DNA from 2 places in the Pseudoalteromonas sp. SCSIO 43201 genome. Region 1 is predicted to be linked to the other one. Evidence: predicted binding sites of a transcription regulator. Region 1 holds the regulator's gene; the other holds the start of a gene.
What was found. Region 1 encodes LexA, which represses DNA repair genes until DNA is damaged. Its sites were predicted from a motif close to TACTGTATNNNNATACAGTA; they were not measured.
Positions count from the first base shown of each region.

Region 2: J8Z24_RS04955 (DNA topoisomerase III) is a predicted target of LexA. The motif match lies at 8,908-8,927, and genes of this name have one in related genera.

Region 1 covers NZ_CP072683.1:380,253-396,905, forward strand. Annotated here, with positions in the region: rRNA gene J8Z24_RS01610 (23S ribosomal RNA) at 1-1,721, shown strand, start outside; rRNA gene rrf (5S ribosomal RNA) at 1,835-1,948, shown strand; gene lexA (transcriptional repressor LexA) at 2,769-3,383, shown strand; gene coxB (cytochrome c oxidase subunit II) at 3,733-4,875, shown strand; gene ctaD (cytochrome c oxidase subunit I) at 4,875-6,449, shown strand; gene J8Z24_RS01635 (cytochrome c oxidase assembly protein) at 6,449-7,015, shown strand; gene J8Z24_RS01640 (cytochrome c oxidase subunit 3) at 7,017-7,892, shown strand; gene J8Z24_RS01645 (DUF2909 family protein) at 7,792-8,094, opposite strand; gene J8Z24_RS01650 (SURF1 family protein) at 8,106-8,834, shown strand; gene J8Z24_RS01655 (redox-active disulfide-containing membrane protein) at 8,827-9,318, shown strand; gene J8Z24_RS01660 (COX15/CtaA family protein) at 9,329-10,336, shown strand; gene cyoE (heme o synthase) at 10,320-11,219, shown strand; gene J8Z24_RS01670 (SCO family protein) at 11,216-11,809, shown strand; gene J8Z24_RS01675 (STAS domain-containing protein) at 11,963-12,235, shown strand; gene J8Z24_RS01680 (response regulator) at 12,245-12,607, shown strand; gene J8Z24_RS01685 (chemotaxis protein CheA) at 12,626-14,719, shown strand; gene J8Z24_RS01690 (chemotaxis protein CheW) at 14,716-15,237, shown strand; gene J8Z24_RS01695 (methyl-accepting chemotaxis protein) at 15,239-16,653, shown strand, end outside.
Region 2 covers NZ_CP072683.1:1,145,904-1,162,556, forward strand. Annotated here, with positions in the region: gene J8Z24_RS04915 (hypothetical protein) at 1-278, shown strand, start outside; gene J8Z24_RS04920 (monovalent cation/H+ antiporter subunit A) at 482-3,274, shown strand; gene J8Z24_RS04925 (Na+/H+ antiporter subunit C) at 3,274-3,615, shown strand; gene J8Z24_RS04930 (monovalent cation/H+ antiporter subunit D) at 3,612-5,126, shown strand; gene J8Z24_RS04935 (Na+/H+ antiporter subunit E) at 5,127-5,663, shown strand; gene J8Z24_RS04940 (K+/H+ antiporter subunit F) at 5,657-5,926, shown strand; gene J8Z24_RS04945 (Na+/H+ antiporter subunit G) at 5,940-6,266, shown strand; gene J8Z24_RS04950 (methyl-accepting chemotaxis protein) at 6,721-8,835, shown strand; gene J8Z24_RS04955 (DNA topoisomerase III) at 8,937-10,859, shown strand; gene J8Z24_RS04960 (tetratricopeptide repeat protein) at 10,937-11,794, shown strand; rRNA gene J8Z24_RS04965 (16S ribosomal RNA) at 12,451-13,983, shown strand; rRNA gene J8Z24_RS04970 (23S ribosomal RNA) at 14,252-16,653, shown strand, end outside.

The DNA.
Region 1 (16,653 bases):
TGCGGGGTAGGGGAGCGTTCTGTAAGTGGCTGAAGGTGTGCCGGGAGGCATGCTGGACATATCAGAAGTGCGAATGCTGACATGAGTAACGATAATGCGGGTGAAAAACCCGCACGCCGGAAGACCAAGGGTTCCTATCCCATGTTAATCAGGGTAGGGTGAGTCGACCCCTAAGGCGAGGCTGAAGAGCGTAGTCGATGGGAAACGGGTTAATATTCCCGTACTTGGTATGAATGCGATGGGGGGACGGAGCAGGCTAGGCAAGCATGGCGTTGGTTGTCCATGTGAAAGGCTGTAGGCTGGCGACTTAGGAAAATCCGGGTTGCTAAGGCTGAGAGTCGAGACGAGCCACTACGGTGGTGAAGTTGTTGATGCCCTACTTCCAGGAAAAGCCTCTAAGCTTCAGTTCATACTGAATCGTACCCTAAACCGACACAGGTGGTCAGGTAGAGAATACTAAGGCGCTTGAGAGAACTCGGGTGAAGGAACTAGGCAAAATTGTACCGTAACTTCGGGAGAAGGTACGCTCTTACTTGTGAAGACTTCGCGTCGTAAGCAGGCGAGAGCCGCAGTGACCAGGTGGCTGGGACTGTTTATTAAAAACACAGCACTGTGCAAAATCGTAAGATGACGTATACGGTGTGACACCTGCCCGGTGCCGGAAGGTTAATTGATGGGGTTAGCTTAGGCGAAGCTCTTGATCGAAGCCCCGGTAAACGGCGGCCGTAACTATAACGGTCCTAAGGTAGCGAAATTCCTTGTCGGGTAAGTTCCGACCTGCACGAATGGTGTAACCATGGCCACGCTGTCTCCACCCGAGACTCAGTGAAATTGAAATCGCAGTGAAGATGCTGTGTACCCGCGGCTAGACGGAAAGACCCCGTGAACCTTTACTACAGCTTGGCACTGAACATTGACCCTACATGTGTAGGATAGGTGGGAGGCTTTGAAGCGCAGACGCTAGTTTGTGTGGAGCCGACCTTGAAATACCACCCTTGTAGTGTTGATGTTCTAACTTAGGCCCCTGAATCGGGGTTGAGGACAGTGCCTGGTGGGTAGTTTGACTGGGGCGGTCTCCTCCCAAAGAGTAACGGAGGAGCACGAAGGTTTGCTAAGTACGGTCGGACATCGTACGGTTAGTGTAATGGTAGAAGCAAGCTTAACTGCGAGACAGACACGTCGAGCAGGTACGAAAGTAGGTCATAGTGATCCGGTGGTTCTGAATGGAAGGGCCATCGCTCAACGGATAAAAGGTACTCCGGGGATAACAGGCTGATACCGCCCAAGAGTTCATATCGACGGCGGTGTTTGGCACCTCGATGTCGGCTCATCACATCCTGGGGCTGAAGTCGGTCCCAAGGGTATGGCTGTTCGCCATTTAAAGTGGTACGCGAGCTGGGTTTAGAACGTCGTGAGACAGTTCGGTCCCTATCTGCCGTGGGCGTTTGAGAATTGAGAGGGGCTGCTCCTAGTACGAGAGGACCGGAGTGGACGAACCGCTGGTGTTCGGGTTGTGATGCCAATTGCATTGCCCGGTAGCTACGTTCGGAATCGATAACCGCTGAAAGCATCTAAGCGGGAAGCGAGCCTCGAGATGAGTTCTCACTTTGACTTAGAGTCAACTGAAGGGCCGTTGAAGACTACAACGTTGATAGGCGAGATGTGGAAGTGCTGTGAGGCATTAAGCTAACTCGTACTAATTACCCGTGAGGCTTAACCATACAACGCCAAAGTGGTTTAGCGACAGAAGTTAATAGACTGAAGTAGACAAAGAATTTAATAGCTTTTTCCAGATTTATATTAATGAAGGATACTTCATTAATGAACAGAATTTCCTGGTGACTATAGCGTTTTGGAACCACCTGACCCCATGCCGAACTCAGAAGTGAAACAAAACAGCGTCGATGATAGTGTGGGCTTCCCATGTGAAAGTAGAACATCGCCAGGGCCTTATTAGAGAAACCCGTTGCAGCAATGCGACGGGTTTTTTGCATTTGTAGTAAAGTACTTCCATGTAGTATTTCCCCTTCGCGTATCCATGCGCTCACTTCCTCGAACTGGAAGCGTTACTTCGGTTTCTTGTCACCCAAACTCAGAAGTGAAACAAAACAGCCGAAGGCGAGCCCCGCGAAGGGTCGGCCCCGGTCAATGATAGTGTGGGCTTCCCATGTGAAAGTAGAACATCCTACTTCGTAGCGAGCCAGGGACTTATTAGAGAAACCCGTTGCAGCAATGCGACGGGTTTTTTGCTATGTGGGATTTGAAAAGAAAATCTCACAAGATAATCAACACCTCGAAAAGCAATCAACACATTACAAAGCAATCAACACCTCGCGAGGTAAACTCGCTCCCACCACAACATCAACATAGTGCTGAACTGGTAGGAGGCGGTTTACCCGCCGAGCTGTTAGGTCTATCAAACAAAAAGAATAAAACATCCTACTTTGTAACATCACGAGGTAAACTCGCTCCCACCACAATATCAATAAAGTGCTGCACTGGTAGGAGGCGGTTTACCCGCCGAGGGTTTGAGAAAACTCCTTACTCAGTTTTGACGTTGCTCTACTTAAAACTTCTCTCTTCGACTTATCTATCAGCTTATAATTTACTTTCCTTAAGGAAAGTAAATTTAACTCTTTCTCTTTATTGGATTTTTTACATACCTTACTAAGGCTGTAAACTTAATTTATAAGAATAAACAAACATTGCGATTTTTTCTCAGCTGTATATACTTACAGTAAATATAATACTGTATGGAATACCAGTTGATGCGACCTTTAACTAAACGACAAGAGCAAGTCTTTGAACTGATTAAAGTATTCATTAAGGATACTGGCATGCCCCCGACTAGAGCTGAAATCGCTGATGCGTTAGGCTTTAAAAGTGCAAATGCAGCAGAGGAGCACCTTAAAGCACTTGCCAAGAAGGGGGTTATAGAAATGGTTCCTGGAGCTAGTCGAGGTATTAGGTTGGTTGAGGATGAACCAGAACAGTTAGGGTTGCCAATCATCGGCAGGGTAGCTGCTGGAGAACCCATTCTTGCAGAACAACACGTTGAAAGTCATTTCAATGTAGATGCTAGCTTCTTTAAGCCTCATGCGGACTATTTACTTAGGGTTAGTGGTATGAGCATGAAGAACATTGGGATCATGGATGGGGATTTGCTTGCTGTGCATAAGACTCAGGTAGCTGATAATGGTCAAGTAATAGTGGCGCGTGTAGAGGAAGACGTGACAGTTAAGCGCCTAGAGAAAAAAGGCAAAAAGATTTTACTTCATGCAGAAAATGAAGAGTTTCAAGCTATTGAGGTTGATCTTGAACATCAGAACTTTTCTATTGAAGGGCTTGCAGTGGGTGTCATCAGAAACGCCGACTGGATGTAACTTAAGTTGAGCGTAGCACTAATTAAATGGTGTTACGCTCTAGATAAACGCCTTTTTTATTGCTTATCTAAAGTATTGCTAATATTGCCCTCGGCTGGGGTCAAATATAGCTACTCTTAGGTTAGTTTACTACTTTGATAATTCTACATAATACTTTGCCTTCTTACATTTATTAGTTCATAGCTATAAAAACACTTCTAACTGGCATCTTTTCCTAAAATCTTGCGTTTTGTAAATTTCTTGACTATTTGGTTAAGAGTCGTGCAGTAAGTCTATGTACCAATAGACAATATGACAGTCATCCGATAATAACAAAAGGGGCTAAGCGCTGCCTTGAAGGAGACGTCAAATGAAAATTTGTCGATTAGTTGTAGCATTTGTCACCGTGCTAATCGTCATGCCATCACTTGCGAATAGTGATTACAATATGAGGCAGGGCGTAACAGACATTAGCCATCAAGTATATGAGCTCCACATGACTATTTTCCTTATATGTTGTGTGATAGGAGTTATAGTGTTTGGAGTGATGTTCTGGGCATTACTCAAGCACCGTAAATCAACAGGGGCTGTCGCAGCTCAATTTCACGAAAGTACTAAAGTTGAAATTCTTTGGACCACAATCCCCTTTCTGATACTGATAGGAATGGCTATCCCAGCTACGAAAACGCTTATTGCGATGGAAGATACAAGCAAAGCTGATCTAACTATTAAGGTAACAGGTTCACAGTGGAAGTGGCATTACGAGTATATGGGACATGATGTTGAATTTTACTCTTTACTATCTACACCAAGAGATGAAATCAATGATCTGCAAGATAAAAATGACAATTATCTTTTGGAAGTTGATAACCATTTAGTGATCCCAACTGATAGGAAAGTTCGCTTTTTAATGACGTCAGATGACGTTATTCACTCATGGTGGGTACCTGATTTTGCTGTTAAGAAAGACGCTAATCCGGGCTTTATCAATGAAGCATGGACCAAAGTTAATGAGGAAGGAATCTACAGAGGGCAATGCGCAGAGCTCTGTGGAAAAGATCACGGATTTATGCCTGTGGTGGTAGAAGCTGTAAGCCCTGAAAACTTTGAGGTGTGGCTCGATGATGCTAAAGCCGCCAAAGCAAAAGCTGCAGCAGAATCACAGGCGGTGGCAGAGCAAATTTTATCGAAAGAAGAGTTAATGGAGGTCGGCGAACAAACCTACATGGCATATTGTGCTGCTTGTCACCAGCCAACTGGGCTTGGCTTACCTGGCGTCTTCCCCGCTATGAAGGGGAGTGAAGTTGTCATAGGTGATCTTAAACCACACATTGACATCCTTCTGCTTGGTCGTCCTGGTACTGCTATGCAAGCATTTGCAAAGCAATTAACGATTAAACAAATTGCAGGAGTCATCACTTATAAAAGGAATAGCTGGGGTAATGACACAGGAGAGGTGATCCAGCCGAGTCAAATTCAGCAAGAAATTGATGCCTTAGAGGAGGCCAAGTAATGAGTGCTATAGTAGAAGAACATTCAAATCATGGAACTCCTAAAGGCCTAAAACGCTGGCTTTTTACAACCAATCATAAAGATATCGGCACGCTTTACCTATTATTCTCACTGACCATGTTTTTGATTGGTGGTGCAATGGCGATGGTGATACGGGCTGAACTATTTCAGCCAGGATTACAGTTAGTCGATCCGCATTTTTTTAACCAAATGACGACCATTCACGGCTTGATCATGGTATTTGGTGCAGTGATGCCGGCATTTACGGGGCTTGCCAATTGGATGATCCCGATGATGATCGGAGCTCCAGACATGGCGCTTCCAAGAATGAATAACTGGAGCTTCTGGATCTTACCTTTTGCGTTTGCCATTTTGCTCATGTCTTTGTTTCTAGAAGGAGGGGGGCCTGCTTTTGGATGGACTTTTTACGCACCACTATCTACAACCTACAGTAATGATAATACGGCGTTTTTTGTATTTTCAGTTCATATAATGGGGATAAGCTCAATAATGGGCGCTATTAATGTCATCGTTACTATAGTGAACCTTCGAGCGCCAGGTATGACATGGATGAAGCTACCACTATTTGTATGGACTTGGCTTATAACTGCATTTTTACTAATTGCAGTTATGCCTGTTTTGGCTGGTGCTGTCACCATGGTGTTAACTGATAAGTTCTTCGGTACGAGCTTTTTTGATGCCGCAGGTGGTGGTGATCCTGTTATGTTTCAACACATATTCTGGTTCTTTGGTCACCCTGAAGTATATATTATGATACTACCCGCCTTTGGGATTATCTCCACGATAGTGCCTACCTTTTCTAGAAAGAAACTATTTGGCTATGCTTCAATGGTATACGCCACAGCCTCGATTGCTTTACTTTCTTTTGTTGTGTGGGCTCATCATATGTTCACGACAGGAATGCCGCTAGCAGGTGAGCTTTTCTTTATGTATGCGACAATGTTGATTTCTGTACCTACAGGGGTAAAAGTATTTAATTGGGTCGCGACTATGTGGCGAGGGGCAATCAGCTTTGAAGTACCCATGCTCTTTTCTATCGCTTTTATTGTGCTATTCACGATAGGTGGCTTTTCCGGACTTATGTTAGCGATTACGCCTGCTGATTTTCAATATCACGATACCTACTTTGTCGTTGCACACTTCCATTATGTGCTAGTAACAGGTGCCGTGTTCTCTATTATGGCTGCTGCTTATTATTGGCTGCCGAAATGGACTGGCAACATGTTTGATATCAAACTAGCAAAACTGCACTTTTGGCTATCTCTTGTGAGTGTCAATGTATTGTTTTTTCCCATGCACTTTGTTGGCTTGGCAGGAATGCCTCGACGAATACCTGATTATGCACTTCAGTTCGCTGATTTTAATGCCATTATCAGCATTGGTGGCTTTGCTTTTGGTTTATCACAACTATTATTCGTGGCTGTTGTGTATAAGTGTGCCAAAGGAGGTGAGCAGGTGCCCGGTAAAGTGTGGGATGGAGCTGAAGGCCTTGAGTGGGAAGTACCATCACCTGCGCCATATCATACATTTTCTACTCCACCGGAGGTCAAGTAATGCAACATGGACGCCTCCTTAGAAAGCTTCTACTGCTGACTCTGGGCATGTTTGCTTTTGCTTTTGCATTAGTCCCACTTTACGACGTATTTTGTGATGTAACAGGACTCAATGGAAAACCTTCGATGAAAGTGGCAGAGCAAAGCGAGGCTATTATTGATAGCCGTCAAGTTGAGGTAAGTTTCACAACACATAGCCAGGGTCATGCACCATTTAAGGTTGATGCAGCTCAACACTTTGTCAGTGTGCAACCCGGAAAATTAACAGACGTGAAGTTTATTGCAAAGAATATCAGTGACAGTGATCGGATTTTACAAGCAATTCCCTCTGTATCTCCGGGGAAAGCTGCCAAGTATTTACATAAAATGGCCTGTTTTTGCTTCGACCAACAACCAATGAAGGGTAAAGAAGAGGTTGAGTTTGTATTGAGGTTTTATGTAGATACAGAACTGCCTGATGATGTGGAAGAACTAACGCTTTCATACACGTTATTTGATATTACAGAGCGAGTAAGCCAGACACAAAATGTGCAGTTGGGCCAGTTAGTCGCTCTAAAGGAGTTCTAACATGAACCATGAACAAGAAAAATACTACGTTCCAGAGCAAAGCCCTTGGCCTATTGTTGGCGCTTTTGCGCTCTTTTTTATCGCAGTGGGCTGCGCGCTTACAATCATTCAACTTGACTCCCCGAACAATAGTGGCGCAATCCTGTTACTTGTAGGTATCGCTACGCTGATCTATATGATTTTTGGTTGGTTTAGAAACGTAATTCAAGAATCCCAAGCTGGATTGTATTCAGAGCAAATGGATCGCTCGTTTAAACAAGGGATGGGTTGGTTTATTTTTTCCGAAATAATGTTTTTTGGTGCTTTCTTTGGCGCGCTGTTTTATGCACGCATGATAGCTGTTCCTTGGTTAGGTGGAGCAAGTAATAATGTGAGCACAAACGAAGTGCTATGGCCTCAGTTTGAAGCCGCGTGGCCACTATTAACAACGCCTGATGGAACGGTAACACAAGCCATGGGGTGGCAGGGCTTACCATTGATCAACACCATCATACTGCTCGCCTCTTCAATAACGTTAAGTTTGGCACATGTTGCCCTAGAAAAAGATCAAAGGGCAAAAGTAAAAGCCTTTTTAGGGTTAACGGTACTGCTTGGTATTGGCTTTTTAACTCTACAGGTTGAAGAGTATATTCATGCCTATCAAGAACTTGGTTTAACTCTTCAATCTGGAGTTTATGGCAACACCTTCTTTTTACTAACTGGATTTCATGGAGTTCATGTCACGCTTGGGGCGATAATTTTATTTGTGATATGGGTGAGAGTTCTGAAAGGGCACTTTAGTGCGAAAAATCACTTTGCGTTTCAGGCTGGTGCTTGGTATTGGCACTTTGTTGATGTGGTGTGGCTGTGTTTGTTTGTATTTGTTTATGTGTTGTAGAAATAGGCGACGAATGTAATTTGATTAAATCAAACTGAGCAGCCAGACAAATAATAAGAATCACAGCTATAGAGGCATATACTCGATTTAATAGCTGCTTTGCCATTGACCCTTGTTGCCCTGATTTGAGCATGACGAACATCGCTTTAAATAAACTAAGAAAAATAAATAGCAGAAGTACTACGATAATAATTTTAATCATAAGGAGTGTCCGTGAATTTAGGTGCACTTTTTAAAGGTAGATCAAAAACGCCTATATTGGCAGCGTTAATCGTGATGTTGTTATGTGTAGCTCTTTCATATTGGCAATGGCAACGTGCAGCCAAAAAGCATGCAATAAACCAACATATAGAGAAGCGACAAGACCAAAACCTTGCAAATAGAAATAATCCTGAAAGTAAAGTTCCTATCGAGCAAATTGATGGTGAAGTGCAACTAACTGGGCGCTTTGTTGCTGGCGCGGTATGGTATCTTGATAACCAAGTAGTAAAAGGCCGAGTAGGTTTTGACGTTATATCTGTTTTAGAAGTGAGTAAGACTGGTGAATATGTTGTGGTAAATTTGGGTTTTGTCCCACAGCAAGCAAGTCGAATTCCAACACTTACTTCTCTTTCCGAAACAAAGGTAACTTTCCCTGCATACATTAAAACAAACGTGAGTAAAGGCTTTACGTTGGCTGACTCTGCAGCGGAAAGTCAGCAGGCTCATTCGATAATTCAGTATATTGATCTCGCCTACCTATCTAAAGCCTCTAACCGCACTCTATTGCCTATCATTGCATACATGACACATGACGTACTTGGTAGTACTGAGCCACATTACCAACCAGTTGTAATGTCACCACAGAAGCATGAGGCTTATGCTGTTCAGTGGCTGCTGATTGCGTTTTCGGCACTAGTGATCGGATGGAAACTTTCAAAAAAGGAGAGTGGATATGTCTAAGACAGCGATATGGTTTGTCAGTTTGTTCATTATGCCATTACTACTAGCATTCGTTGCACTAAAGTTGGGTTGGCTTCCCAGTAGCACAACTAACCATGGTGAATTTCTACGTCAAGAGGTGAGACAGCCTGCAGTCGTCCAAGATACAGAGTGGAGTATTGTGTATCAGCGTCCAAAGTCATGTAATGAGCAATGCTCTTTGTTGCTTAACAGTCTTCCTAATTTGTATTTGGCACTTGGCAAGCATCAGCAGAAGGTAACTATCGTGGTGTTGCAGAATCAAGGCGAACCTCTTATTGAGCACGCAACTTCATTGCCGCTACAAATCTCCCAACTGCAAGATAACTATATTTATTTGGTAGATAAGACTGGTCTATTTGTTCTTCAGTACGCGCCTATATTAGATCAAAGAAAAACGAGAAGTATACAAAAAGGCTTGCTAAGTGACCTCAAAAAACTATTGAACTACTCTCGCTCAAGCTAGGAGGTTATATATGAATAGAATCAAGCTGGTAATATTTACCTGTTTTGTTACGCTTGCGGTTGTCACTCTTGGTGCTTTCACACGCTTGAGTGACGCAGGTCTTGGCTGCCCTGATTGGCCTGGGTGCTATGGCTTTTTGACTGTGCCCAATGAAGCTCATGAGTTAATCGCTGCAAAAGATCAGTTTCCGCATTTAGAAGTCGAAGCCGACAAAGCTTGGATCGAGATGATCCATCGTTACTTTGCTAGCTTTTTGGGGGCCATTATTCTCCTCCTGGCATGCTTACAATTCTTTAAAAAGCCACAGGTTGAAGGCCCTAATAAACATTACTATTTACTTCTGCTGTTAGTGTTGTTTCAAGGAGCTTTAGGAATGTGGACTGTAACAATGAATTTACAGCCGATAATAGTAATGGGGCATTTACTAGGAGGGTTCAGTATTCTGGCGTTGCTTGTTTTGCTTGCTTTACGACTGAAGCACCGTGACATTATCGCTGATGTCCCAAAACGCCTTGCTCTGATGTGTTATGTAGCGCTTTATATTTTGGTTATTCAAATTGCGCTTGGAGGTTGGCTAGCTGCCAACTATGCTGCGCCTCACTGTACAGGCTTACCGCTTTGTGACAACTTACAATTGTTTTCTTGGCAAAGTCTATTTACCCTGCCTGAGCCTTCAGCCACCTACGAGTTTGGTGTGCTCCCTTTTGAATCAAGGGTGTCTATCCATTTTACTCATAGAGTGTGGGCAATTATAACCGTATTCAGTTTACTTATAGCATGCTGGCCTTTATTAAAGCAGGCACAAAATCAGGTGATCAGAAATTCAGCTTATCTGGTATTAGTGCTGATTACTCTGCAAGTGGCCGTCGGCGCCGCTATCGTTCATTTCCAATTTCCATTGCTACTCACCTTATTTCATAACTTTATGGCAGCCATGGTATTACTAGCTATGGTGAGACTATGCTTTTTTGTGAATTTAGCGCAAAAAGTAGGAGATAAATATGCACCAGTTAACTAATACTTTTGAATATCAAAGAATAACATCGTTGCTAAAGGCCTATTTTGGCATGTGCAAGTTTAAAGTAGTTTGCATGCTGGTGATCACCGCGTGGGTTGGTCTGGCTTTAGCGCCACAAAGCGATAAAACGCTATTGTCTCAAATCATGAGTCTATTGGGAATCGGCTTGCTGTCGAGCAGTGCCGCAGCAATAAATCATGTGGTTGACAGAGAAATAGATAAAAAGATGGTCAGAACGCGTGACCGACCGCTCGCAACAGAGTCAGTCTCTGTTTCTTCAGCCATAATGTTTGCCAGTACTTTGGCTTTATTCGGCTATGTACTACTCTCCATTTTTGCAAACCAGCTGTGTGCTTTGTTAACTCTCGCTGCGTTAGTTGGATATGCCGTTGTGTATACGCTACTTTTGAAGCGAGCAACCCCCCAAAATATTGTGATTGGAGGGTTAGCTGGTGCTATGCCACCGCTGCTTGGGTGGGTTAGCGAGACAGGACAGCTGGGTGCTGAACCATGGTTATTAGTGATGATAATTTTTGCATGGACTCCACCACACTTTTGGGCTTTAGCCATAGCGCGAAAACGTGACTATGAGAAAGCTGAAATACCCATGCTACCTGTGACACACGGTGATGAATTTACCAAGCTTTGTGTATTATTTTACACCATATTACTGACCGTAATTTGCCTATTGCCTTATTTGGTCGGAATGTCGGGGTGGATTTATTTACTGTGCTCTGGGGCAGTTAATGTGGCCTTTATATATAAGGCCGCAAAGCTTATTAAAACGAAGAGTTTAGAGTATGCTATGCGTGTATTTTATTTTTCAATTTGGCATTTGCTAATTGTTTTCGTAGCACTTTTTGTGGATAAAGCATTTATATGAAAAAAATTCTTTTGATCGTTGTAGTGGCGATATTATCTGGTTGTAGCCCTGCGCCTGATGTGTCTGAAAAAGTAGTTTGGTACCGAAAACCAAAAGAAGTGCAGTCGTTTCAACTTCAAGACCAGTATGGTGAAGTGTTATCCAATCAAGACTTTGCAGGCAAGTGGAATTTACTTTTTCTTGGGTATACCAGCTGTCCTGACGTTTGTCCGATGACATTATTGAAACTGACTCATGTGTATCAATCAATGAAAGATAAGAGTAAATTACAAGTATGGTTCGTATCTGTTGATCCTCACAGAGACTCAAAGGAGCGACGACAAGCGTATATTAGGCACTTTGATCCAACCTTCAAAGCGGTCTCTGCAGAGCATTCGATATTGTTTCCTTTTGTCAGAGATCTTGGCTTGATCTATGCGATAAATCAAGAACAGCAAGAAGAATACTATGTTGATCACAGTGCATCAGTCGCACTAATCAATCCAAAGGGACAGCTGGAGGCTATTTTTAAACCCTCTCATGAAGTTGGAACTGTGCCGACGATCGATGAAAAACAGTTATTAAAAGACCTTAATAGCATAATAAACTAGCTCCATATCGCGTAGCCTGTGCCCTACGCGATTTTATTTCCTACCTCTAACGCTTTCATTATTTGCGGATTTTTATTTAATCTTTGTGGCAATTTTACGATCACAGTCTAAGCTAATTTTATTACTCACTTTTACAGGGATAGTCTTCAGCTCATGTTGAAACTTCCACCAGAAATGGCAATTAATCATGTGGAAAGCTTGTACCATCAAATTTTCCAGGACTCTTTGGAAACATCTGACATTTCTATCGACATTAGCGAAGTGCAAAAAGCAGACACTGCTTCTATCCAGTTACTATGCGCTGTGCAAAAGCACCTACATTCAATGGAGCACAAAATTGTTTGGCATGGTGAAAGTGAAGCGCTCGCACAAGCCGTAAATGAGCTCGGATTAACGCACTATTTATTCCATGGTATTGAAAACTAAGAGGTGATTATGAAAAAGATTTTAGCTGTGGATGATTCTGCCTCTATGCGTCAAATGGTTGGCTTTACATTGAAAAAAGCTGGCTTTGATGTGATAGAAGCAAAAGATGGCAGTGAGGCTCTATCTATTGCAAAACAGCAGGGCTTTGATGCTGTGATCTCAGATGTGAATATGCCAGTTATGGATGGCATAACTCTGATCAAAGAACTTCGTAGCCTGCCTAATTATAAGTTTACTCCTTTGTTGATGTTAACTACTGAATCAGGACTGGATAAGAAAACAGAAGGTAAGGCAGCAGGTGCTACCGGATGGATAGTTAAACCTTTTAACCCTGAACAACTGCTAGCTGTACTAAAGAAAGTCATCAGGTAGACATAAAGGGGCGTCGACATGAGTATTGATTTAAGCCAATTCTTTGATGTCTTTTTTGAAGAGAGCTTTGAGGGGCTGGATGTGATGGAAGCGGAGCTTCTAAACTTACAGCCAGGGCAAGAAGATTCGGAGACCATCAATACCATATTTCGTGCAGCGCACAGTATCAAAGGTGGAAGTGGAACATTTGGCTTTACATCCGTATCTAACTTCACCCACGTTTTAGAGACCTTGCTTGATCAAATCCGTGATGGTAGACGTCAACTAGCAGCTGAACATGTAAATCTTTTACTTCAGTCCGTCGATTGCTTAAGAGCTCTATTGACAAGCTTGCAAGCTGAAGAAGAGCCTGACCTTTCTGTGGCGAATACGTTACGAGAGAAGTTTGAAGGGATTTTAGGCGCTCAACAGTCGCAAGATGCTCAGACCTCACCAAGCCGAGAGGTAGCTCCTGAATTACAAACCTATCAAATTGACTTCAAACCGCTTACACACCTTTTTAAAACTGGCAATGAGCCTTTGTATATGTTGAGTGAGCTGTCCGAACTCGGGGATTTGGAAACGCACGCCTTTTGCGATGCAATTCCAGATATTGAAAGGTTTAACCCTGAAGACTGCTACCTAAGTTGGCGTTTATATTTAAACACTAGCCACTCTGAGTCAGCTATTAGAGAGGTTTTCGAGTGGGTTGAGGATGACGCCGAGATAGTGATCACGTTGTGTGGCGGCCTATTTGAAAATGATAGTGCTCCAGAAGTGAATATAGCGTCCAAAACAGATACTGAATCGCAAGTAGCGCAAAAAGAAACTCAGAACAATACTGAAACAACTCAGAAACCGACCGCCATGGCTAAGCCTAAATCTGAGGTGAATAAGAAGTCAGGCGAATCTACATCAATCAGAGTAGGTATAGATAAAGTCGACTCACTGATAAATATGGTGGGTGAATTAGTAATAACGCAAGCAATGTTAACTCAACTCGGCGAACAAGAGCCCACAGAGCATACATTGGCTGCAATGCAAGAGGGGTTGGCGCAGCTGGCTCACAACACCCGAGACTTGCAAGAAAACGTAATGCGGATAAGGATGTTACCTATTAGTTTCGTCTTTAGTCGCTTTCCACGCTTGGTTAGAGATACATCACAGAAGCTGGATAAACAAGTAGCGCTCAAGCTACTTGGCGAACAAACAGAGTTAGATAAAACAGTGATGGAAAAAATCTCTGATCCTATGGTGCATCTTGTAAGAAACTCGTTAGATCATGGATTAGAAACACCCGAGGAAAGAATTAAAGCAGGAAAGGATCCCGTTGGGACTGTGACGTTAAATGCTTTTCACCAAGGCGGAAATATCGTCATTGAGATTATGGATGATGGCAGAGGTCTCAATACAGAAAAAATCAAGAGTAAAGCCTTGGCGAATGGGTTGGTACAGGCAACAGATGAGCTTACTGTTGAGGAAGTAAATGAGCTTATTTTTAAGCCGGGGTTCTCTACTGCGGATGAAGTAAGTGATATTTCGGGTCGTGGTGTCGGGATGGATGTTGTACGCCGAAATATTCAAGCGCTTAATGGTAGTGTAGAGGTTACTTCGGCTAAGGGAGTTGGCTCAACATTTACGATTCGTCTACCGCTTACACTCGCTATTTTGGATGGTCAGCTAGTCAAAGTTGCGCAACATACCTATATCATCCCCCTTATTTCCATTGTGGAATCACTGCAGATCGATATTAAAAAAGTGAGTAGAGTCGGAAATGGTTTAGAGGTTTTGCGATTGAGAGACGAGTACATTCCAATCATCAGACTCTATCAGTTATTTAACCATGAAGGAGCAATCGAAGAACTCGACAAAACTCTGCTTGTTGTGGTTGAAAGCGACAACCATAAGGTTGGGCTGCTGGTGGATGACTTACTGGCACAGCAGCAAGTGGTGATAAAAAGCCTAGAAGCGAATTATCAAAAGGTCAATGGCATATCTGGCGCTACTATTCTCGGAGACGGCAGAGTGTCTTTGATTATAGATATCAGTGGCTTAATAAAACTAAGCGGCCTTAAGCGACCCGGAAGTCAAGAGCTGTTGGTAGAGCAGGAGCTAGAAGAGGTGATGACATGATCACTGAACGTGCAGCAGTTAATGAGCAAATTATGCTGGCTAATAAGGAAGGTGATAAGCAGTTTTTGACCTTTATGATGGCAGGAGAAGAATATGGCATGGATATCTTGGCTGTCCAAGAAATTAGGGGATGGGAAGAGGTCACAGCAATTCCTAATTCACCAAGGTATGTAAACGGTGCAATTAATCTACGTGGAACCATAGTACCTATCATTGATTTGCGGATCCGCTTTGGCTTACCTCAGATCGAATATGGTGCTTTAACAGTCGTTATTGTCGTGTCTGTGCTCATCAAAGGGATGCAGAAAATTATGGGACTAGTGGTAGATGCAGTCTCGGACGTGTACAGCATCAATGAAGAAACTGCTAAAGATGTACCTGATTTTCAGGACTCGGAAAATAGTCAGTTCGTACAAGGACTTGTCAATGTTGGTGAAAAAATGGTTGTACTTTTAAATTTAAAAAAAATTTTAGATCTTGAAGTAAAACATGATGAGCAATCGGTTGTCGGGGGATAACATGCGCGATCACGCACTAGTGAGTCAAGTCAATAGCAGAGTATTAGTTGCCAGTGCCATAATAGTTGTGGGTTTGGCAGTCAGTATTCAGATGTTAAACGTGAGTATGTCTACTCAAACTTACGTCGCGATAGTAATTGCGGGCGTAAGCGTTGCATTAGCGGTTTTGCTACTGAAGCAAAGTGTAAACACGCTGCTAGCTAGGTTACAGAGCGTTGAAAGTATTATATCGGCAATCGAAAATAACGATGCAAGCTTACTAAATAACCACTTCAAGGCAGAGCATCCGACGCTGTTCAGAGCAGTAGCTACTTTCTTAAATAATGATATAGCGAATGATAAAGAGCATAACCACAGCCTGTTATTAGCACTAAAAGTTTGTCAAGCAAACATAATGTTGGCTGATGCGTCTCTTAATATCGTTTATTTAAATGATTCCCTTACGAGTATGTTGCGAAAGAATCAGGCCAAACTACAGCAAGAATTACCAGGTTTTAATGTAGATAACTTAATTGGCGCTAACATCGACTCATTTCACCGTAACCCCAGCCATCAAAGAGGTATATTAGCTAATCTCTCTAGGCCCTATGTTGCCCAGATTATAGTCGCAGGACTTACCTTCGACCTTATTGCAACGCCAGTATTTGATGAAGAAGGTAAGCGCTTAGCCACCTTAGTGGAGTGGAAAGACTTAACAAGAGAGCTTGAGGTTGAAAAGAGGCAAGCTGAGTTGGCGAGTCACAATGCGAGAATTTCTAGTGCACTTGATGTCTGCCAAGCCAACGTCATGCTTGCGGACGATAAATTAAACATTGTTTATGTCAACGATTCTGTAGTGAGGATGCTAAGAGATAATCAGCCTCAGCTTAGGAAGTCTCTTCCAAATTTCGATGTTGATAAACTTGTTGGGCAATGTATTGATGTATTTCACGAAAACCCGAGTCATCAGAGACACATACTCGATAAGTTAAACGATGTATATCGTGCTGATATTGAGATTGCAGGGTTCACATTTGGATTAATTGCAACCCCTGTTTTTGATGATGGCGGTAAGCGTATTGGTACGGTGGTTGAGTGGGAAGACAAGACTGATAGGTTAAATCGGGAAGCTCTGGAAAAAGCCGCTGCAGCGGAAAATTTAAGAGTACGAAGAGCGCTGGATAATGTGTCGACTAATACCATGATCGCAAACGAAAAGTTTGAGATCGTATACTTAAACCGCGCCGTTAAAGAAATGATGAGAGGCGCAGAGAGTGATTTAAAACGTGACTTGCCAAACTTTGACAGCAGGCAGCTTATGGGGGCTAATATTGATGTTTTCCATAAAAATCCAAGTCATCAGCGTAGTATGCTCTCTCGTCTTGAATCTGAGTACAAAACTGAGATAGCCGTTGGCGGACGTACCTTTAGTTTGGT
Region 2 (16,653 bases), 770 kb from region 1:
AGGATGAATACCCTGTCGCCACTGAAAAGGCAAAATGGTTATGCGCCAATTCAGGCCATAAGGCACCAAATCTTTACGTTGGTGAACAAGCACCAAACAATTGGGTGCCCAGTCGCACGTGCGAGCATGGTAAATTGCCGTCATACAAGCCATCTAAAGTACATTCTTTACTTGAATATCAATCAATCAAATTAAATGAAACCTACCGCAAGAAATGGCTCTTAGTGCTGAATTCACAGCGTTCCATAGATAACTTAGCGGTTAATTCTGCCGAATAATTTTGAATTTATTCTGAATAGTTTGTTAAGGTTGTCTAAAATAGCATCAGCTAGAAAGTGAAACCCTAGACAACTCAAACACTAATCAAGTATAACAGGGTTCATGTACGTGTGGTGAACGTGTACCGATTGCTCCAACTTGGAGGGCGCATCAGCATGTTAACCGAAACGAGCCATAACGACGCAAATAAAAGGTTTCATCTATGACTTTATTTTGGATACCATTGCTATCCTTAATTGGCAGTTTTATCTCTGCATTCACGGGAAAGCTCTCTCGTAATCAGTCAACTGCTATAACCTTAGTAGCGCCAGCATTGGCACTTTTACTCGCTATTGACCATGCGCCTGCTGTTTTTGCAGGAGAAACTATTCGATCGACATTCGAATGGGTTCCGCTTCTCGATATCAACATTGCCTTCAGACTCGATGGCTTGGCACTGTTGTTTGTCTTTATGATCTTAGGTATTGGTATGCTGGTTATCTTTTATGCCAGATATTACCTAAGCGCCAACGACTCAATGCCCAAGCTGTATGCTTATCTGATGCTCTTTATGACAGCTATGCTTGGTATTGTAATGTCCAATAATGTGTTGCAGTTGTGGCTCTTTTGGGAGCTTACCAGTATTAGCTCATTTTTACTTATTAGCTATTGGTGGCATAAATCTGAAGCGCGTAAGGGTGCGAAGATGGCACTGGCGATTACTGGCGGCGGCGGATTAGCACTGCTTGCGGGCCTTATGCTCATCGGTGATATTGTTGGAAGCTATAACCTTGATGTTATCTTGTCCAGCAGAGAGCTTATTCAATCACATGCTTTGTATGAAGTTGCTTTGATCCTTGTGTTACTCGGTGCGTTCACAAAATCAGCGCAGTTCCCATTTCACTTTTGGTTGCCACACGCGATGGCTGCGCCAACACCTGTCAGTGCCTATTTACATTCTGCAACTATGGTAAAAGCTGGTATATTCTTACTAGCACGTTTTTATCCTGCGCTAGCGGGTACAGAGCTGTGGTTTATTCTCGTAGGCTTAACTGGCTTAGCAACGCTGCTCGTTGGTGCCTATATTGCGTTATTTAAACATGATCTAAAAGGCCTTCTGGCGTTTTCAACGATTAGCCACCTGGGCTTAATCACTTTGTTGCTCGGCTTAGACACTGAGCTTGCAACAGTTGCAGCGGTATTCCACATCATTAATCACGCGACATTTAAAGCATCGCTATTTATGGCTACCGGAATCATCGATCACGAGACTGGTACTCGTGATATGCGTAAGCTCAATGGTATGTGGCGATTTATGCCATATACTGCGACGTTGGCGATGGTTGCGGCATCGGCTATGGCGGGAGTTCCTTTATTGAATGGCTTCCTATCCAAAGAGATGTTCTTTGCTGAAACGTTACATCAGCAATTGCTTGGTTCAATGTCTTGGTTGATACCTATCTTGGCGACAGTTGCGGGTGCGTTTTCGGTAGCATATTCAGCACGGTTTATTCACGATGTTTTCTTTAACGGTGAACCTATTGACTTACCAAAAGAGCCACATGAAGCGCCAAGGTATATGCGTTTTCCTATCGAAATACTTGTGGCATTGTGCTTGATTGTTGGTATGTTCCCAAATTTTGTTGTGGACGGAATGTTGAAAACGGCATCAAGTGCTGTACTTGGCGAAGCCGCGCCTGTGTTTGAGATTGCAATCTGGCATGGTTTTAATCTGCCTTTATTAATGAGTGGTTTAGCTGTTTGCGGTGGCTTATTCATTTACACACAACGTAAATATCTATTTCAATTCCAAGCTTCACTGCCACCGATGAATGCCAAAAAAGTCTTTGAGCGTACCATGTACAATATTGTTTCATGGAGCCGTGCACGCATCAACGCAATTGAAAATGGCTCACTTCAGCGTTACTTAATGCTGATGTTCATTGTAGTGCTAGTAAGTGCTGGTTGGCCATTATTTGAAATGTCGCAGCTGGTTGGAAATATGGAGCCAACGCCCATTGATGTTCACAATGCGATTGGTGCAGGGTTATTAATGATTGGTGCGATAGGAACCGTGATTTGGCACCGTACTCGTATGGTCGCACTATTAATGATTTCTGTCGTTGGTTTAATGGTATCGGTTGCCTTTACGCGTTTCTCAGCTCCTGATCTAGCCTTAACTCAGTTAACAGTAGAGGTCGTAACTATAATTCTACTAATGCTGGCGTTATTCTTCTTACCACAAAGGACGCCAAAAGAGTCTAGCTCTATTCGGGTGTTACGTGATTTAGGGATAGCTTCAGCCATTGGTGTGATCATCGGGAGCATTAGTTATGCGTTGATCACAAGGCCTCTGGATAGTATTTCAGAGTTCTTTATCGCAAACGCGAAAGTAGGCGGTGGCGGTACGAATGTTGTTAACGTCATCTTAGTGGACTTCCGTGGTTTTGATACGCTGGGCGAAATTACAGTACTAGGTATCGCGGCACTTGGCATTTATAAATTGCTTATTAATCTTCCACTATTTATGCCTGGTAGCGATAGTGAGGGTAGGCCTTGGGCTAAAGAGAAGTATCCTTTATTGCTAGCAAGTATCTCACAAAGCCTATTGCCGCTTGCGTTACTTGTGTCGGTTTATATTTTCTTGCGTGGCCACAACCTGCCTGGTGGTGGATTTATCGCAGGGCTTGTTACCGCAATAGCCTTTATTTTGCAGTACATTGCACATGGCTCAAATTGGATAGCTGAGCGCTTTGATGTGAATTATCGAAAGATTATCGCAACGGGTATCGCTATTTCACTCGCAACTGGTGTGGGGAGTTGGTTCTTTGACCGCCCATTCTTAACATCTTGGTTTGATTATTTTGATATACCTCTGGTTGGTAAAACTGAACTTGCCAGCGCGATTGCGTTTGACCTCGGTGTTTACATAACAGTGGTTGGTGCAACATTAATGATTTTGGCAAGCCTAGGAAAAGTAACGGCAAATGCGCCTAAAGAAGAGGTGAATATATAATGGAATTGCTATACGCATCGTGCGTAGGCCTGTTAGTTGCCTGCGGCGTATTTTTAATTTTAAGAGCAAGAACATTCCCTGTGGTACTGGGCTTAACGATGTTGTCCTATGCCGTTAATTTATTCTTGTTTGCATCAGGCCGGTTAACATTAAATAAGGCAGCTGTGCTTGGTTACAGTAGTGATTATGCAGATCCATTACCACAAGCTTTAGTGCTTACGGCTATCGTTATCGGTTTTGCGATGACTGCGTTTGTAGTGATTTTAGCTATCCGTGGGCGTTCTGATTTGGGGAATGACCACGTCAATGGCATTGTTCCTGAGAAAAAGGGTAAAGCATGATCCAACATTTGACCTCTTTACCGGTATTATTGCCAATGCTAGCAGGGGTGATCCTGCTTATGCCTCCTTGTGGAAAAAATGTAGACATTAGACGTAAAGTTTCCGTAATTATGTCATTGGTTACATTTGCAGTATGCGTGTCGCTTTTACTGCATGTGGATCAGACTGGAATTCAAGTTTATGCAATAGGCAACTGGCAAGCCCCATTTGGTATCGTGTTAGTTGCAGATCAGCTCTCGGCTTTGTTGGTAAGTTTAACAGCGCTGCTTTGTTTCGTTTGCTCACTATATAGCTGTGCTGGAGATGATGAAAAGGGCAGCTTCTTCCATCCATTGCTGCATTTTTTAGTGATGGGCGTAAATGGTGCGTTTTTAACTGGTGACGCATTCAATTTATTCGTATTTTTTGAAATTTTGTTGATTGCTTCCTATGCCTTGCTGATGCATGGAGGCGACAAGCACAATACGCGCGCCTCGTTACAATATGTTATTCTAAATTTAGTTGGCTCTTCGGTATTTTTGATTGCCTTAGGCATTTTGTATGGTGTGCTGGGCACGCTTAACATGGCTGATATGGCATATAAAATCACTTTCTTGCAGGGCGATGATGTATATCTTGCAAAAATTGGCGGCCTTCTGCTACTTGTCGTATTTGCTCTCAAAGGTGCATTGTTACCGCTACATCTCTGGTTACCTAATACTTATGCCACGGCATTGCCGGTTGTTGCAGCACTGTTCGCCATAATGACAAAAGTGGGCGTATATTCGATGATGCGCGTTTATACCTTAGTATTTGGAGACCAGGCAGGTGAGTTAAGCCACATGGCGCAAGAGTGGCTGTGGTGGCTTGCATTAGCAACGATAATCATGGGTGGAATAGGTGTACTTGCAAGTCAAGATTTACGTAAATTGTCAGCGAATTTGGTAGTAGTGTCTGTCGGCACTTTGGTGGCATTAGTGGCGGTACAATCAGTAAATAGTAGCGCCGCCGCAATTTACTATCTGGTGCACTCAACCTTAGTGTCAGCAGCACTCTTTTTGATCGCCGATTTAATTGGCAAACAAAGAGGGAAAGTCGGAGATAGAATAACCGCTGGTCGTCCTGTATCTCAACCCATGTTGCTCGGTATCTTCTTTGCTATCGCAGCAATTACTGTTATCGGTATGCCACCATTATCAGGCTTCATCGGCAAAGTATGGATCTTAAAATCAACGCTTGAATCGAGTCACACCTACTGGTTCTGGGGAGTGTACTTGTTGGTCAGTTTGGCCGTCTTGGTCAGTGTCTCTAAAGCTGGTAGTACAGTGTTTTGGCATCATACAGGTAAAGCGGATACACATTCTGCTGAAAACGCGCATCCAGCGCAAATAGTCGCAGTGCTTGTACTTATCACTTGTGCTCCATTAATGGTCATTTTTGCTGGGTCGTTGACTGACTATGCACTCTCAGCAGCAAATTCTTTGCATGACTTTTCTAGCATGACAAATGCAGTGTTAAAAGGAGCGAAATAAATGCGATTAGAAGCTCGATTTAAATGGCTACCTACGCCGTTTCGCAGTTTGCTACTCTTTTTGGTGTGGCTATTGCTGAATAACAGTGTTTCAGCTGGACACATTATTTTGGGCACCATACTGGCGATAGTTATCCCGCTAATCACCTATCGCTTCAGAACAAAACAACCGTTAATAATAAGACCTTGGCGTGCAGTTACTCATTTGCTGCTGGTTTTATACGACATTATCACTGCAAATGTAGAAGTAGCGATAAAAATCTTAGGACCAACAAAAAAGTTACAGCCAGGCTTTGTATTAGTACCGCTTGACATTGACCAAGCGATGCCCATCACTATTTTAGCCAGCACGGTATCGTTAACGCCGGGTACCGTAAGCGCAGAAGTATATCCATGGCCTGAGTCGCTGGGAGATAAACAGCATTCAGAACGTAAGTACCTGTTGATACATGTACTTGATCTTAAAGATGAGCAGTTACTGATTGACACCATAAAATCGCGCTATGAAAAGCCTTTAAAGGAGATCTTTGAATGTTAGAAACGGTAATTCTCATTGTCTTCGCTATGATAGGTGTGTCTCTATTACTGAACCTTTGGCGGTTAGTTGTCGGGCCATCTATTCCCGATAGGATCTTGGCGCTTGATACAATGTATATCAATACAATTGCATTGATTATTTTGTACGGCATGAGTATGGGGACCGCACTTTACTTTGAAGCGGCCTTGCTGATTGCAATGTTGGGTTTTGTGAGCACAGTAGCTGTATGTAAATACTTGTTACGTGGCGACATTATTGAATAGGAGCGGCAACAGAATGTCAGAGTGGATTATTTCTATATTATTGTTACTTGGAGGTTCCTTTGTACTGGTCGGTTCAATTGGACTGGTGAAGATGCCTGACTTTTTTATGCGCCTTCATGGCCCGACAAAAGCAACAACGTTAGGGATGGCATGCTTACTAACCTCTGCAATGGTATATTTTAGTACAACATCGGATGGTATTAGTGTGAAAGAAATTCTAATTTCTATATTCTTGCTACTTACTGCCCCTATTTCAGGCTATATGTTGATAAAGTCGGCCATTCATCACAGATTACCTAGTAATGAAAAAACAACGGGTAAGGATAAAATAAAAAAGTAGTGCTTAGGCACTACTTTTAGCATCCACCAGCTTCTATCAATGGCATTTACTCCAAGAGACTGCTTGAAAAGGAGCCTCTTGGTCTAAATGCCATGGCGAGCATACTAAAATAAATTATCTTCTCTCCTTTGGCGTTGCGCTAAACTTTAGCAGTTTCAAATGTATCTTCTATTTACTAGTCAATACGTTACTTTCAAATAAGTAGTATTTTTAGCTGCATAATTCTCGGTGCGTTATTAATTTTTTGCTACAGTTAAACAAGACTTCATACTTGCCGATAAGAATACATATGGGTAACTTGTGGTTCAGGTAAAAATGTTCAATTCATTGCTTTTACAAAACTGGCGACTAGAAAGCTTTGATTGTGCGGCGCTCAGGTTAACTATTTTTATCAAGTTAAGAAGAATGTATGGTGCAATTTGTTTGCATGTAAACGCTGAAAATTGGGAATGTTATGAAACAAGCTTCAATTAAAAACAAACTCTTATTTTTTGTAACAGTATTAGTAACGAGTTTAGTTGTTATATTAGTGGCAACGATGTGGTTTCATCTAGCGGAGGAAAATGCAAAGCAGAGCAAAGGAGTTCAACAAGCAATATACGATGAAATTTCTCAAGGGTTGGTAGCAAAAGCCAACCAATATGGTCAAAGGGTATCAGGGTTTGTTAATGAAGCCTATAGAGTACCCTATACTTTGGCTGGGATATTGTCCCATACTTCCAAGGAAAACCCACTGAGTCGAGAGCAAGTTCAAGAAGTGGTATTTGGTGCACTAGAGCAAAATAGGTTCGTCTCTTCCATGTACGCACAATTTGAGCCGAACGGTTATGACGGTGATGATACTCGCTTTACGGAAGGCGCTTCACATTCAGTCGTTAAATCCGGAACATTGGAGCTTTATTTTACACAAGAATCTACAGGACCTGTGCAACAAAAAGTTGAGTCAGCTGAAGCAAAGTACCTTGATAACATCAACGAATTTGGTTTGCGTGAAGCTGAGTGGTATCTCTGTGCAAAAGATAAAGTGGCGCCATGTATCATGGAGCCATATTTATATGAAATATCAGCGGGCAATGAGATGCTAATGACCTCGCTTACAGTCCCTGTTGTTGTTAATCGTCAATTTAAAGGCTTGGTCGGCGTGGATGTTAATTTGCCTATTTTCCAGACGCTGGTTGACGAGCTATCTGAGTCGCTTTATTCGGGAGCAGCTAAAGTAACCTTGCTGAGTGATTTAGGTCTTGTGGTCGGATCCAGTCATTATGACAAGCTTGCACGTCCACTGGCCGAGTCAACAACTACCGAGCGCGCTGACGTTTTACAGTCGCTACACAAAGGATCTGGTATTGAAGATTTAGAGAATGACTTGGTTGTATCCGTGCCAATCAATATCAAGTTACCTAATACAACCTGGTCTTTGGTCATTGAATTACCAAAAGCGATAGCACTCGAGTCTGCTACTACTTTGCAAAGTCAATTAGAGGAGTCAGCTAACTCTGTAGGACGCTGGATGCTGACAATTGGAGTGGTGATCGCAGCAATAGGGATCGCGATTGCATTTGTATTGGTTAACACGATTATTGGTCCTTTGACTCATATTCAAAAACGGGTAGAGAACTTAGCATCTAGCGAGGGAGATCTAACGCACGAATTAGAAGTGAGCCATCATGCAGAGCTTATCGCATTAGCTCAAGGCTTTAATCGCTTTACCGAAAAGCTCAGAAATATGATTGATGATCTTAAAGGGCTTGCGGAGTCTTCTTATGAACAGTCTCATCGCACTACAGAAGCTGCTATTAATATCAAAAATAAAGTCGCGAATCAGCATTTAGAAATCGACAGCGTTGTAACCGCGATTAACGAATTAAGTGCGACAGCCTCAGAGGTCGCAAGGGCGTCCGAGAAGGCGGCAGCCAGTACTAACCAAGCGGCAGACCAAGTTCAACAAAGCGAGCAAAGCATTATTAAAACGACTGAAACCGTACAATCAATGGCGGATCAAGTTATTGATGCAAAACAAGCTGTGGTTAAAGTATCGGAACGTAGCGATGATATTTCAAAAATACTCGAAGTGATCAGAGCAATCGCTGAACAAACTAACTTGCTTGCTTTGAATGCGGCAATTGAAGCCGCGAGAGCAGGAGAGCAGGGGCGTGGCTTTGCGGTTGTTGCTGATGAAGTTAGAGCTTTGGCATCGAAAACTCAAGCGTCAACAGATGATATAAGTAAGCTTATAGATAACTTGCAAAGCGAAGTTGCAAATTCCGGTCGAATAATTGAAAGCTCTGTAAAATTAGGCGAAGACGCAGTGAGTTACTGCCAAGAGTCAGCGCGGTTAATGAGCACACTAGTAGGAGAGCTTACCAGCATTTCTAACGAAGTAACTCAGATAGCGACAGCAGCAGAGGAGCAAAGTATGGTTACGGAGGAAATTAACACAAATACCACAGGGATCTCAGATGCGGCGGCAGAGCTATCTCAATTTGCGGATGAAGTAGAGCTAGCTGCAAGTTCTATGACACAAATAGTTGAGCAAAAGCATAAGCAGTTGAACTTGTTGAGAACTTAAGTAAAGCTAATCGTGGAAGGTTGTAGCAGTCACTTGATAGTTATGGCCTTTCTCGAAAAAATTGATTATATTAACTGTATCTATATACAGTTAATATAATCATGAAACTATATATCGCTGAAAAACCTTCCTTAGGCAGAGCAATTGCAGATGTTTTGCCAAAACCTCACAAAAAACAAGATGGATACATAGAGCTTGCCAACGGTGATGTGGTTTCTTGGTGTATTGGCCACTTACTTGAGCAAGCTGAGCCTGAAGATTATGACGCTAAGTATAAAAAGTGGCAGTTTCATGATCTACCAATCATGCCAGCGCAATGGCAGTTTAAAGCAAAAGCTAAAACAAAAAAGCAGCTTACTACATTAAAACGATTACTCACAAAAGCTGACGAAATATATCATGCAGGAGATCCCGATAGAGAAGGGCAGTTGCTTGTAGACGAAGTATTTCAATACGTATCGCTGCCAGAGCAAAAAAGAGCAACGATTCAACGCTTGTTGATCAGTGACTTGAATCCACAAGCCGTGAAAAAGGCACTGGCCTCAACACGTTCCAACCAAGAATTTATCCCTTTAAGTGTGTCTGCGCTTGCAAGAGCTCGAGCCGATTGGCTCTTTGGTATGAATCTAACCAGAGCATTTACGTTGGCTGGGCAAAAAGCGGGTGTGAATACTGTTTTGTCGGTTGGTAGAGTGCAAACTCCGGTACTCGGCTTGGTTGTTAGAAGGGATCTCGAAATTGAGAGCTTTGTATCTAAACCCTTTTATGAAGTGATCGCACACATCAATAAACCGGATTGGGGAGTTTTTGAAGCTAAGTGGGTGCCAAGTGAAGCATGTAAGCCTTATATGGATGAAGATGGACGTGTCTTGGTAAAAGCTTTGGCCGAAAATGTCGCTGCTCGGATCAATAAAAAGCAAGCAACGGTAAAGCAAGTTGAAACAAAACCCAAAAAGATAAATCCACCATTACCCTACAACCTTTCTTCTTTACAGATTGATGCAAATAAACGCTATGGTTTATCTGCTCAGCAAGTGCTGGATATTTGTCAAACACTCTATGAGAAACATAAACTGATCACATACCCCAGATCAGATAACCGTTATCTACCAAAAGAGCACTTTGCTGAAAGAGAGCAAGTGGTTTGCGCGGCAGAACATAATCAGGGGTTGGAAAGCAAATACGTTAAGTTAGCAGACATGAGCCAAAAAGGAGCGTGCTGGAATGATAAAAAAGTCGAAGCGCATCACGCGATCATTCCAACTACTAAAAAGCTTCGCAGTGCGCAGCTTGGTTATCAAGAACTGCAAGTTTATCAACTTATCTCGGTACAATACTTAGCACAATTCTTTCACCCATATCGCTACAATGAAACTCAGGTTGAATTAGAGATCGGTGGAGGCCAATTCAAAGCACAAGCCAAGCAAGTAATAGATAAAGGTTTTAAAGTTCTATATAAAAAACCAGAAACAGAGAAGGAAAGTCTTTTACCAGAGTTGCAAATAGGGGAGCCGCTACTATGTGACAAAGGAGAGGTGAAAGAGAAGCAAACTCAGCCGCCAAAACATTACACTGAAGCAAGTCTACTTGGTGCAATGACAGGCATTGCACGGTTTGTATCTGATCAATCAATTAAAAAGGTATTGAAAGATACGGATGGACTTGGAACAGAAGCAACTCGAGCTGGGATCATTGAGTTATTATTTAAAAGGCAGTTTCTGCGACGAGACGGTAAAACGATATACTCTACGGCGCTTGGCAAAGCATTTATTCAAACTTTACCAGAGTCGCTCTCATTACCAGATAGGACTGCGCTTTGGGAATCATTGCTTGGAAAGATTGCCAACAAAGAAACCTCCTATAACCAATTTATGCAGCCACTTCGTGACGAGCTGAGTGTTTTTATTAATAGTGCTCAGTCTATAAATATAACTGCGCTAAAAGAAGTACCGACAATGGCATTGAAAAAGCGCGGAGGAAAAAAGAGGAAATTTACTCGAAAGAGAAAGCCAAGCTCTACATAATTGTTTATGCTCGTAGTTGTAAATTCAGATATTGCCACTATATCAACCATATTGACTATTTATACAGATAACAGAGCATGAGCAATAAAATCCAACTTACCCCTGAAAATATTCAGCAAGTAATAACAGACCCAAACCCTGAGAAAGTGCTACTGTTGACATTTTATAGTGGCCAAAATCCCGAATGTGTTCAGCAGGACCAAATATTAGAGGGGATTGCTGCGACATATAGTGAGCATATCACGATTGGTGTTATTGATTGTGATGTTCAGCAAGCTCTAGCCTCTCAGCTTGCTCAACAAATTGGCTTACAAGCTTTACCTACCATCGTGGTTTTAAAAGGTGGAGCACCGGTCGATATGTTACCAGGTGTAAAAACTGAAGAAGAAATAAAAGAAGCGTTGTCGGCTCACTTACCATCGCCTGAACTAATATTACTAGACCAAGCTAAGCAATTTTTAGCAGAAGATGATCTAAACAATGCCTTTGTGTATGCGAAAAAAGCGTATGACATCGATAGTAGAAATACTCGAGTCAAATTGGTGTTTTCCGATATCTGCATACAAATTAAAAAATTTGATGAAGCGCAGGCTCTGTTAGATTCCATTAATGACGAAGAACGAGACCCTTATTACCACAATTTAGTTGCCAAACTAGCGCAAGCTACGGCAGCACAGGATTCACCAGAGGTAAGACGCCTAGAGCAAGCATTGGTGGCTGAACCAGAATCTTTGGACTTACGTTGCCAGTTAGCTCAAGCTCAGCTAGATGTAGGTAAAACAGAAGAGGCATTGGCAAGTTTACTGGTGGTACTTAAGAAAGACATGAACTTTGGTGAAGCAAAAAAGGGGTTTTTAGACATTATCGCTTCACTTCCAGATGGCGATAGTGTTGCTTCACAGTACCGTCGAAAACTATATAGCCTCCTGTACTAAAAAGCGAAGCTAATCGAGTCTTGAGATACAGCTGAAAAATTGTTCAGTTGTATCTTGCATCCTAGCAAATTTGATCAATACTTATGATCCCTCTAAAGAAATGGGTGACAGTTTTATGAAGGAAACATTTCATTAGTATGGATTTTAATAGGTTTTGTGTGTTTTTTGTTCGAGTGGCGGTTTTTTTGCAATTTTCTTTAAAAAAAGGGTTGCACTTAAATCGGATCTCCCTATAATGCGCATCCACCGACACGGGGAGCAACGCTGAAAAGCAACGAGCCAACGAGTCGGGAGTCAAATAAAACTTGAGTTTGAATACTTCGAAAGAAAATCAAAATTAAGTGTTGACAACAAGTGGGAAATGCTTAGAATGCACAACCCTCAGCGCTAACGGCGCAGTGGTGATGAGTCATCGCACCGGGTAACCGGAACTGTTCTTTAACAATATGAAGCAATCATCTGTGTGGGCACTCGTACAGATTGAGTTCTAACAGCAGAGTCTAGTTCGCTAGATGACGCAAACAAATTTAGAGTCTCAATTGAGCTGAGTGACCAACAGAATAAACATAGTTTATTCAGCACAGTCAATTCGATGCCGAAAGGTATCAAAATCAGAATTCAATGAGCATGAAACTTAGGTTTCAAAAAAAAACTTTTAATTGAAGAGTTTGATCATGGCTCAGATTGAACGCTGGCGGCAGGCCTAACACATGCAAGTCGAGCGGTAACATTTCTAGCTTGCTAGAAGATGACGAGCGGCGGACGGGTGAGTAATGCTTGGGAACATGCCTTGAGGTGGGGGACAACCATTGGAAACGATGGCTAATACCGCATAATGTCTACGGACCAAAGGGGGCTTCGGCTCTCGCCTTTAGATTGGCCCAAGTGGGATTAGCTAGTTGGTGAGGTAACGGCTCACCAAGGCGACGATCCCTAGCTGGTTTGAGAGGATGATCAGCCACACTGGAACTGAGACACGGTCCAGACTCCTACGGGAGGCAGCAGTGGGGAATATTGCACAATGGGCGCAAGCCTGATGCAGCCATGCCGCGTGTGTGAAGAAGGCCTTAGGGTTGTAAAGCACTTTCAGTCAGGAGGAAAGGTTAGTAGTTAATACCTGCTAGCTGTGACGTTACTGACAGAAGAAGCACCGGCTAACTCCGTGCCAGCAGCCGCGGTAATACGGAGGGTGCGAGCGTTAATCGGAATTACTGGGCGTAAAGCGTACGCAGGCGGTTTGTTAAGCGAGATGTGAAAGCCCCGGGCTTAACCTGGGAACTGCATTTCGAACTGGCAAACTAGAGTGTGATAGAGGGTGGTAGAATTTCAGGTGTAGCGGTGAAATGCGTAGAGATCTGAAGGAATACCGATGGCGAAGGCAGCCACCTGGGTCAACACTGACGCTCATGTACGAAAGCGTGGGGAGCAAACAGGATTAGATACCCTGGTAGTCCACGCCGTAAACGATGTCTACTAGGAGCTGGGGTCTTCGGACAACTTTTCCAAAGCTAACGCATTAAGTAGACCGCCTGGGGAGTACGGCCGCAAGGTTAAAACTCAAATGAATTGACGGGGGCCCGCACAAGCGGTGGAGCATGTGGTTTAATTCGATGCAACGCGAAGAACCTTACCTACACTTGACATACAGAGAACTTACCAGAGATGGTTTGGTGCCTTCGGGAGCTCTGATACAGGTGCTGCATGGCTGTCGTCAGCTCGTGTTGTGAGATGTTGGGTTAAGTCCCGCAACGAGCGCAACCCCTATCCTTAGTTGCCAGCGATTCGGTCGGGAACTCTAAGGAGACTGCCGGTGATAAACCGGAGGAAGGTGGGGACGACGTCAAGTCATCATGGCCCTTACGTGTAGGGCTACACACGTGCTACAATGGCAGGTACAGAGAGCAGCGAGCTAGCGATAGTGAGCGAATCCCTTAAAGCCTGTCGTAGTCCGGATTGGAGTCTGCAACTCGACTCCATGAAGTCGGAATCGCTAGTAATCGCGAATCAGAATGTCGCGGTGAATACGTTCCCGGGCCTTGTACACACCGCCCGTCACACCATGGGAGTGGGTTGCTCCAGAAGTGGATAGTCTAACCTTCGGGGGGACGTTCACCACGGAGTGATTCATGACTGGGGTGAAGTCGTAACAAGGTAGCCCTAGGGGAACCTGGGGCTGGATCACCTCCTTATACGATTTAGAACTTATTTGTTCGAAGTGTCCACACAGATGATTGTTGCTTGGCCTGATGGCTAAGTAATATTTGCTCTTTAAAAATTTGGAAAAGCTGAAAAATTAAATTCTGATAGATAACGTAAAGTTATTTATCGAGTTTTCGAAAGAAAATGCCGATTAATCATTTGTTTGATTAATTAGCGTCTACTTTAGTATTCAATATTAACTTCTGGCGAAGTTAAACTGTCTTTAGCAGTACAACTTAAAACTATTTTGGGTTGTATGGTTAAGTGACTAAGCGTACACGGTGGATGCCTTGGCAGTTGGAGGCGATGAAGGACGTACTAACTTGCGATAAGCCTAGTCAAGCCAGTAAGAGGCGCTTGAGACTAGGATTTCCGAATGGGGAAACCCACCTGCTTGCAGGTATCGTTAACTGAATACATAGGTTAACGAGGCGAACGCGGAGAACTGAAACATCTAAGTACCCGTAGGAAAAGAAATCAACCGAGATTCCGAAAGTAGCGGCGAGCGAAATCGGAGCAGCCCTTAAGCTTTAGTGTAGTTAGTGGAACATGCTGGAAAGCATGACGAAACAGGGTGATAGTCCCGTACACGACAACTTATCCAAAGTGAAATCGAGTAGGTCGGAGCACGTGAAACTTTGACTGAATATGGGGGGACCATCCTCCAAGGCTAAATACTCCCAACTGACCGATAGTGAACCAGTACCGTGAGGGAAAGGCGAAAAGAACCCCTGTGAGGGGAGTGAAATAGAACCTGAAACCGTGTACGTACAAGCAGTAGGAGCCTACTTGTTGGGTGACTGCGTACCTTTTGTATAATGGGTCAGCGACTTATATTCTGTAGCGAGGTTAACCATTTAGGGGAGCCGTAGCGAAAGCGAGTCTTAACTGGGCGCTTAAGTTGCAGGGTATAGACCCGAAACCCGGTGATCTAGCCATGGGCAGGTTGAAGGTCAGGTAACACTGACTGGAGGACCGAACCCACTAACGTTGAAAAGTTAGGGGATGACCTGTGGCTAGGAGTGAAAGGCTAATCAAACCGGGAGATAGCTGGTTCTCCCCGAAATCTATTTAGGTAGAGCCTCGGACGAATACTTACGGGGGTAGAGCACTGTTAAGGCTAGGGGGTCATCCCGACTTACCAACCCTTTGCAAACTCCGAATACCGTAAAGTACTATCCGGGAGACACACGGCGGGTGCTAACGTCCGTCGTGGAGAGGGAAACAACCCAGACCGTCAGCTAAGGTCCCAAAGTGTATGTTAAGTGGGAAACGATGTGGGAAGGCTAAAACAGCTAGGAGGTTGGCTTAGAAGCAGCCACCCTTTAAAGAAAGCGTAATAGCTCACTAGTCGAGTCGGCCTGCGCGGAAGATGTAACGGGGCTAAACATACCACCGAAGCTACGGCTGCGTACGTAAGTATGCGGGGTAGGGGAGCGTTCTGTAAGTGGCTGAAGGTGTGCCGGGAGGCATGCTGGACATATCAGAAGTGCGAATGCTGACATGAGTAACGATAATGCGGGTGAAAAACCCGCACGCCGGAAGACCAAGGGTTCCTATCCCATGTTAATCAGGGTAGGGTGAGTCGACCCCTAAGGCGAGGCTGAAGAGCGTAGTCGATGGGAAACGGGTTAATATTCCCGTACTTGGTATGAATGCGATGGGGGGACGGAGCAGGCTAGGCAAGCATGGCGTTGGTTGTCCATGTGAAAGGCTGTAGGCTGGCGACTTAGGAAAATCCGGGTTGCTAAGGCTGAGAGTCGAGACGAGCCACCACGGTGGTGAAGTTGTTGATGCCCTACTTCCAGGAAAAGCCTCTAAGCTTCAGTTCATACTGAATCGTACCCTAAACCGACACAGGTGGTCAGGTAGAGAATACTAAGGCGCTTGAGAGAACTCGGGTGAAGGAACTAGGCAAAATTGTACCGTAACTTCGGGAGAAGGTACGCTCTTACTTGTGAAGACTTCGCGTCGTAAGCAGGCGAGAGCCGCAGTGACCAGGTGGCTGGGACTGTTTATTAAAAACACAGCACTGTGCAAAATCGTAAGATGACGTATACGGTGTGACACCTGCCCGGTGCCGGAAGGTTAATTGATGGGGTTAGCTTAGGCGAAGCTCTTGATCGAAGCCCCGGTAAACGGCGGCCGTAACTATAACGGTCCTAAGGTAGCGAAATTCCTTGTCGGGTAAGTTCCGACCTGCACGAATGGTGTAACCATGGCCACGCTGTCTCCACCCGAGACTCAGTGAAATTGAAATCGCAGTGAAGATGCTGTGTACCCGCGGCTAGACGGAAAGACCCCGTGAACCTTTACTACAGCTTGGCACTGAACATTGACCCTACATGTGTAGGATAGGTGGGAGGCTTTGAAGCGCAGACGCTAGTTTGTGTGGAGCCGACCTTGAAATACCACCCTTGTAGTGTTGATGTTCTAACTTAGGCCCCTGAATCGGGGTTGAGGACAGTGCCTGGTGGGTAGTTTGACTGGGGCGGTCTCCTCCCAAAGAGTAACGGAGGAGCACGAAGGTTTGCTAAGTACGGTCGGACATCGTACGGTTAGTGTAATGGTAGAAGCAAGCTTAACTGCGAGACAGACACGTCGAGCAGGTACGAAAGTAGGTCATAGTGATCCGGTGGTTCTGAATGGAAGGGCCATCG